DNA from 2 places in the Enterobacter sp. CFEC122 genome. Region 1 is predicted to be linked to the other one. Evidence: predicted binding sites of a transcription regulator. Region 1 holds the regulator's gene; the other holds the start of a gene.
What was found. Region 1 encodes Fur, which represses iron uptake genes when iron is present. Its sites were predicted from a motif close to ATAATAATGAGAACNACTATCAA; they were not measured.
Positions count from the first base shown of each region.

Region 2: a site for Fur is predicted at 1,475-1,497, ahead of exbB (tol-pal system-associated acyl-CoA thioesterase). Genes of this name have one in related genera too.

Region 1 covers NZ_JBRIQR010000053.1:20,524-24,510, forward strand. Annotated here, with positions in the region: gene ybfF (esterase) at 121-894, shown strand; gene ybfE (LexA regulated protein) at 1,023-1,310, shown strand; gene fldA (flavodoxin FldA) at 1,466-1,996, shown strand; gene fur (ferric iron uptake transcriptional regulator) at 2,288-2,734, shown strand; gene chiQ (ChiQ/YbfN family lipoprotein) at 2,826-3,152, opposite strand; partial or broken gene ACVCAM_RS23940 (OprD family outer membrane porin) at 3,200-3,987, opposite strand, start outside.
Region 2 covers NZ_JBRIQR010000016.1:90,128-94,114, forward strand. Annotated here, with positions in the region: gene metC (cystathionine beta-lyase) at 120-1,307, opposite strand; gene exbB (tol-pal system-associated acyl-CoA thioesterase) at 1,559-2,290, shown strand; gene exbD (TonB system transport protein ExbD) at 2,295-2,720, shown strand; gene ACVCAM_RS13310 (hypothetical protein) at 2,764-3,213, opposite strand; gene ACVCAM_RS13315 (hypothetical protein) at 3,215-3,619, opposite strand; gene ACVCAM_RS13320 (ESA_00282 family adhesion-associated protein) at 3,723-3,987, shown strand, end outside.

The sequences.
Region 1 (3,987 bases):
AGCGGATAGCGTCAAACCAGGTTGGCGGCAAAAGTCAGATTAAACTGGAACCTTGCAGCCGGGCGGCAGAATGGTCAACATGATACCCTAACCTGACATACGTAAAAAAAGAACTTTGCCATGAAATTGAATACCCGAGCGCAAACTGCACAATCGCCGAACAATAATTCTCCCATCGTACTGGTTCACGGGCTTTTTGGCAGCCTGGATAACCTGGGCGTGCTGGCGCGCGAGCTGGTTACCGACCACGATATTCTTCAGATCGATATGCGCAATCATGGTCTTTCCGGCCGTTCCGACGAGATGACCTACGCCGCGATGGCGCAGGATCTGCTGGATACGCTGGATGCCAACCACTTGCAAAAGGTGACCCTCATCGGGCATTCAATGGGCGGTAAAGCGGTGATGGCCCTGACGGCGCTGGCCCCGGAGCGTATTAACGGCCTGGTGGTGATTGATGTTGCGCCCGTGGATTACGACGTCCGCCGTCACGACGAAATTTTTGCCGCCATCAATGCGGTCACCGAAGCGAGTGCCGCGACGCGTCAGCAGGCGGCTGCCGTCATGCGTGAGCATCTTGATGAAGAAGGCGTCGTCCAGTTCCTGCTGAAGTCGTTTGTTGACGGCCAGTGGCGTTTTAACGTGCCGGTGCTCTGGAACCAGTACAACAATATCGTGGGCTGGGAAACCGTGCCCGCCTGGCCGCACCCTACCCTCTTTATTCGCGGCGGTAACTCCCCTTATGTTACCGACGCGTACCGCGACGCCATACTGGCGCAATTCCCGCAGGCTCGCGCCCACGTCATTGCCGGAGCCGGGCACTGGGTGCATGCGGAAAAACCTGACGCCGTGCTGCGCGCCATTCGCCGCTATCTTGCTGATACTGCAAATTGATTAAAAAGAGAGCGACTGGAAGGCTGCGGGCTTCCAGTCGTTGGCGCGCCGTTTTTGGTGATGTATGATGGCGCGCTTATCGCCCGGGCATTAGCAGGGCGGCGTGTTTCCCCCGAAGTCTCAGAATCATGGCCAAAGAACAAACGGACCGTACGACACTAGATCTGTTCGCGAATGAGCGTCGCCCGGGACGACCGAAGACGAATCCGCTTTCGCGCGATGAACAGCTGCGTATCAATAAACGCAATCAGCTTAAACGCGATAAAAATCGTGGGCTTAAGCGTGTCGAACTGAAGCTCAACGCCAACGCGGTCGATGCGCTTAACGAGCTGGCCGACGCGCGAAATATTAGCCGCAGCGAGCTCATTGAAGAGATGTTGATCGCCCAGCTTGAGATGCTGCGCAGCCAAGCATAAGTCTGAAAATTCCCTTAATTACCCTTTTCATGTAGCACAGAGTGCAGTCCTGCGCGATAGCTGTTTCCGCAGGGTTGCCAGTTCTGCTATTATTGCCCTTATCCGTGGCCGAATTGCGCCACCATACTATTAAGTTTCAAGAGGTTATTTTACTCATGGCAATCATCGGCATTTTCTTTGGCAGTGATACCGGCAATACCGAAAATATCGCGAAAAACATTCAAAAACAGCTCGGTAAAGACGTTGCTGATGTGCATGACATCGCCAAGAGCAGCAAAGAAGATCTCGAAGGCTATGACATTCTGCTGCTGGGTATTCCGACCTGGTACTACGGCGAAGCCCAGTGCGACTGGGATGATTTCTTCCCGACGCTGGAAGAAGTGGACTTCAACGGTAAGCTGGTTGCCCTGTTTGGCTGTGGCGACCAGGAAGACTACGCCGAGTACTTCTGTGACGCGCTGGGTACCATCCGCGACATCATTGAGCCGAATGGCGCTGTGATCGTCGGCCACTGGCCAACCGCCGGTTACCACTTCGAAGCGTCCAAAGGCCTGGCCGATGACGATCATTTCGTGGGTCTGGCCATCGACGAAGACCGTCAGCCAGAACTGACTGCAGAGCGCGTCGAGAAATGGGTTAAGCAGATCCGTGAAGAACTGCACCTGGACGATATTCTCAACGCCTGATTTTTATCGCGGCGCAACGGCGGTTGCGCCCGCGCACCAGGTCAAACCGATTAAATTAATTGCTACAATCTTTTAACTTTTTCGCCCAGACCTGTACAATGTCTCCCTGATAAAATGTGGTTTTCCACCGAGCAAGTTTGTTGGTGATACCCCATTTTTATAAGCATATTTTGCCTGAGACTTGCAGTTTTCATTTAGCCATGGCAGTTCTATAATGAGACGCATTATCCCGGGTGCATTTTCTGTCACTTCCTACAGAAGTGAATCGTTTAGCAACAGGACAGATTCCGCATGACTGACAACAATACCGCATTAAAGAAGGCTGGCCTGAAAGTTACGCTTCCTCGGTTAAAAATCCTCGAAGTGCTTCAGGGTCCAGACAATCACCATGTCAGTGCGGAAGACCTTTATAAACGTCTTATCGACATGGGTGAAGAGATTGGGCTGGCTACCGTCTATCGCGTGCTGAACCAGTTTGATGACGCGGGCATTGTCACCCGTCATAATTTCGAAGGTGGTAAATCTGTCTTCGAACTGACCCAGCAGCAGCACCACGATCACCTGATCTGCCTCGACTGTGGCAAGGTCATTGAATTTAGCGATGACTCTATCGAAGCGCGCCAGCGTGAAATCGCCGCGCGTCACGGCATCCGTCTGACCAACCACAGCCTGTACCTTTATGGTCACTGCGCTGAAGGCGATTGCCGCGAAAATGAACATGCGCATGACGCAAAATAAGTGAGTGTTCATACTCTGAGCCAGCCGTAAGGTTGGCTTTTTTTTGCCAGAAAAAAGCCCTGTGGCACAGTGCCACCGGGCGTAAAGCAACTTATTTATTATTATTGCGTATCTCGTTCCAGATCTTATCGCAACGCTTCGCCACTTCCTGATCGTTACCGGTTTTACGTGCCTGGATACAGGCCTGGTAATCCATCACGCGGACATTCTCCTGCGTCGCGAACTGCTCGTGCGCTTTCTCTTTCTTCAGCACGTTCAGCACGCTCTGGCAGGCTTCAATTTTCTCCGGCGATCCTTCCGCAGTATTAATGCAGGCGCTGTAGGCCTCCTTGAGGCGGGAGTCCTCTTTCGGTGCCTGAGTCTGGGCACACGCCACCAGCCCCGATGCCAACAGCGCGACGATTACGATTTTTTTCATCATTTGCAGTCTCCGGTCCGGCGGGATCTAACCCGCCGGACGATTCATCAGAAGATGGTGAACGGTGCGATAACCATGAATTTCACGTCACGTTCATCCTGGAAGATGTTGCCGTAACCGCCCGCGTAGCTCGGGATATCGGAGTGGTTGTCGTACTGGGTGAAGTGCAGTTTGAACATCGTGCCTTTCGCGCGGCCATCCTGCAGGGTATAGATAGCATCCAGGCTGTAGGAAGACTCTTTCAGGCGATAGTTTGGATCGTAGTAAGCATCCGGTGTTGCCATGTCGGCAGGTTTTGCATCCCAGGCGTAAGCGTAAGAAGCGCCCACGGCCCAGCCCGGCAGGTTCCAGTTTTTCAGGTCATACATCGCGCCGAAGAAGACCGCTTTCTCACCGTCGGCGTTGAAGTCGGAGCGGTTATCCCACCAGATATCAAGACGACCGTTGGAGGAAGCATAGGTCGGGGTCATACGCTGCAGGAAGTAGCCCTGCTGCCCTTCCGCTTTCACCCATGTGCCTTCCAGACGTAAATCAACCTGACCGACCTTGTAGCCGAAGGTTAACGCCTGCAGCCACGCGGTGCCGTCGTAGATATCATTGACGCCACCGTTACTGACTTTGTCGCGCGTACCGTAGAACTGGTAGCTGGTACTCAGCGGGCTACCCGCAATATCAAACTTATAGCTGGCCTTGGCAAAGTATTGATCGATATAGCCTTGCGCCTGGCCGAATGCCGCTTCGAGAACCAGATCGTTTTTGAAGTCGTATTTCGCACCCAGCGAGTGGAGGTAATCGACTTTGGTTTTCTTATCGTTCTGGTAGAACTTGTCCATTT
Region 2 (3,987 bases), on a different contig from region 1:
ATAGCGCTATTGTACTCCCTAATTCGCCCGTCGGGTTTGATTCCGGGCGCAACTCATGCAGACTTTTCTGCTTGCGGTGTCCACAAAAGCGTCCAGAGAGTACATTGTCAGCCAGCACTCTACACGATACGCTCGAACCCTGCTGCTAAATCCGCAATCAGATCGTCAACATTTTCTAAACCGATATGCAGTCGAATCAGGGTACCGCTGAAGTCCACTTCACCACCTGGGCGCAGGGCCGCGATCTGCTCCGGCTGGTTAGCCAGGATCAGGGATTCAAAACCGCCCCAAGAATAGGCCATGCTGAAGAGGCTAAAATTATCCAGATAGCTTGCCAGCTCGTCATTATTCAGCCGTTTTTTCAGCACAAACGAGAACAAACCGCTGCTGCCCGTAAAGTCACGTTGCCAGAATTCATGCCCCTTACTGCCCGGCAGCGCCGGATGGTTTACGCGCTCAACCTGCGGATGCTGCGCCAGCCATTCGGCCACCTTCAGGCTGCTTTCGTGGTGCTGACGCAGGCGAACGCCCAGCGTGCGGAGTCCGCGGCTGGTCATGTACGCCGTGTCGGCATCCACCATCTGGCCCATCAGATAGGCGTTTTCACGCAGCTGATCCCAGCAGCGCGCGTTGGAAACCGCAGTACCAATCATGCCGTCAGAGTGGCCAATCAGGTATTTCGTCGCCGCCTGGATGGAAATATCAATGTCGAATTCCAGCGCTTTGAACAGCACGCCTGCCGCCCAGGTGTTGTCGATCATAATGATCGCCTCTGGCGCTTTGCTGCGCACGGCCTTGACGATAGCCGGCACGTCGTGAACTTCCATGGTGAGTGACCCCGGCGATTCCAGGAACACAATGCGCGTGTTTGGCTGAATAAGTTCGGCAATGCCTTCACCAATCAGCGGGTCGAACCAGCCGGTCGTCACGCCGAGCTTGCTGAGGATTTTGGTACAGAAGTCCTGGCTGGGTTCATAGGCGGTGTTGGTCATCAGGATATGGTCGCCCTGTTCCACAAACGCCAGAATGGTGTTGGCGACCGCCGCCGCGCCGCACGGGAACAGCGCGCAGCCTGCGCCGCCTTCCAGTTCGCACATCGCTTCCTGCAGAGAAAAGTGGGTTAGCGTGCCGCGACGGCCATAAAACAGCCCGCCTTTTGCGCGGTTGCGCGTGGCGTTTTTTTTCTCCTCAACGGTGTCAAACACCAGCGAGGAGGCGCGTTGAATCACGCTGTTGACCGATCCCTGAGTATATTTTTTGCTGCGTCCTGCCTGTACCAGCGTGGTATCAAGATGCTTCGTTGTCATGTTCGCTAACCCTGTTTTTATACGTCTGGACGTCCAGACTACCACGATTGGAAAAAACTGCACCCGCAGGCTTATCGAATAAGCAGAAAATATTAGCAAAAAAGCGCATAAGAAATTTTTACTGCGTAAGCGCAAGGAAAGTGAACGAAAATTGCGGCACTATGCAAATACTAATGAGAACTACTATCAATTCGACGATGTTTTGATATTATTACGTTCAGATTTTGTGATTTGCGTCCTGGAGATACAGAGTGGGTAATAATTTGATGCAGGCGGATCTCTCCGTTTGGGGCATGTATCAGCATGCTGACATCGTGGTTAAGATTGTGATGATCGGCCTGATTCTGGCGTCCGTTGTCACCTGGGCTATCTTCTTCAGCAAGAGCGCCGAGCTGCTTTCGCAGAAGCGTCGCCTCAAGCGGGAACAGCAACAGCTGGCAGAAGCCCGCTCTCTGGATCAGGCTTCAGATATGACCTCATCCTTCCACGCGAAAAGCCTGACTACCCTGCTCGTGAATGAAGCACAGAACGAGCTGGAACTCTCCGCGGGCAGTGAAGATAACGAAGGCATAAAAGAGCGTACCGGTTTCCGTCTGGAACGTCGCGTGGCGGCAGTTGGCCGACACATGGGGCGCGGCAATGGTTATCTGGCCACCATCGGCGCGATTTCGCCGTTCATCGGTCTTTTCGGTACGGTCTGGGGCATCATGAACAGCTTTATCGGTATCGCGCAGACCCAAACCACCAACCTGGCGGTCGTTGCGCCGGGTATCGCAGAAGCGCTGCTGGCGACGGCGATTGGTCTGGTCGCGGCGATTCCGGCGGTGGTTATCTACAACATCTTCGCGCGGATGATTGGCAGCTACAAAGCCACCCTCGGTGACGTTGCCGCGCAGGTTCTGCTGCTGCAGAGCCGCGATCTCGACCTGAATGCCAGCGCCGTTAAGCCGGTGCACGCGGCGTCCAAACTGCGCGTGGGTTGATATTATGGCGATGCGTCTAAACGAAAATCTGGACGATAACGGCGAAATGCATGAGATCAACGTGACGCCGTTTATCGACGTCATGCTGGTTCTGCTGATCATCTTCATGGTGGCCGCGCCGCTGGCGACGGTGGACGTGAAGGTGAATCTGCCAGCCTCGTCCAGCCAGCCGCAGCCGCGCCCGGAAAAGCCTGTCTATCTGTCCGTGAAGGCCGATAAATCGATGTTCCTCGGTAACGACCCGGTAACGGCCGACTCTGTTATCCCGGCGCTGGATCAGCTTACCGGCGGTAAAAAAGACACCACGGTCTTCTTCCGTGCGGATAAAACCGTGGATTATGAAACCATGATGAAGGTAATGGACACGCTGCATCAGGCGGGTTATCTGAAGATTGGGCTGGTCGGCGAAGAGAAAGCGGCCGCGAAGTGATAAAGAAGCTGGCGAAAGCCGGCTTTTTTTATGCCTGTTGGGTTTATGCGTTTTTATTTTCCGTCGGTGCGGTAGAGGGGGTTGCCAGCGCGTCCTCATCAAGCGCAACGCAGGTGACGTTTGAGGTACGGTACTCGCCGTCTGACAGTTTGCGCGTCAGACGCAGGGTGGCGATCTCTCTGGCAAGCAGATACTGGTAGTTGGCCTCAAGGCGTCCCAGAAGCTTCTCTTTTAGCTCTGGCCGCTGTTCCATGATGGCGTTCATCACGGCACCGTAAATTTCTTCTTTGACCTGCAGCGGATAAATCTCACGGCGATTCTGCCATTTCAGCCGCACCAGCGTCGCCGGGATCGATACCAGGTCCTGTGTAATGCGCGTCATCTCGTCATTTTTTGTGTTTCGCAGCGCGTCGAGATTTTGCTTTAAGATAAATTCATCACTTTTTTTATCATCCAAAGTCAAATAAACGTCGTTATTTTTAACTTCCTTCACGTTAATCCTCCCCCAGGCTATAAAAAATTGGGTTGTTTTTTTCGCGCGTAATTAAGTTAAGCCAAATTTCATTGCCCGCTTCGTTAATTTCTTTGGTTTTTTCGGCCAATATTTGACTTAGTTTCTGGGCATCTGTTTCACCTTCGGCCTGCAGATCATTCAGCAGGTGGACAAAGGCTTCAATTTTTATAGCGCGAAATAAGCGGTCTTTTATATGACGATCGTGCTCTTCCAGCAACATATTACGGGATTTGCCGGTACGGGAAACACCAATTAATATATCAGGCTCGAAATCAGAGAGCTTTCTTTTCCCCTGAGTGAAACTGACCTCTTTTTCTGCTTCCGTCGGTTGCTGTTCCACAGGCGTAATGTGGTACTTAGCCGGGACGAGATAGTCGGGCAGCATTTTTAATTTCCTTTAATTTCAACAGGGTGGGGTTGGTAAAGGCGTGAGATTCGTTGACAATATCATGAGGCAAATTTAAAATCAAAAAAAATGGAGCCTACCCATGAACAGCATCTTTTTTACGGTCATCACATTACTATTACTGACCGCTGGTGTGCTTTTATTGATGCAGGAGTTCAATAAAACGAAAGTGTCGAAAGACACCAGTGAACCGCCGCAACCGGAACTCATGACAAAAGAGGAAGGGGAAGACCATTTCTCTGTATTGATGAACTCCGTTACGCCTGTCTGGTACTGGCGGGTGAACCATGAATATATCGACTTTTTACACGCGACAATTAAACGCATGAAAATGTCGGAAATTAATG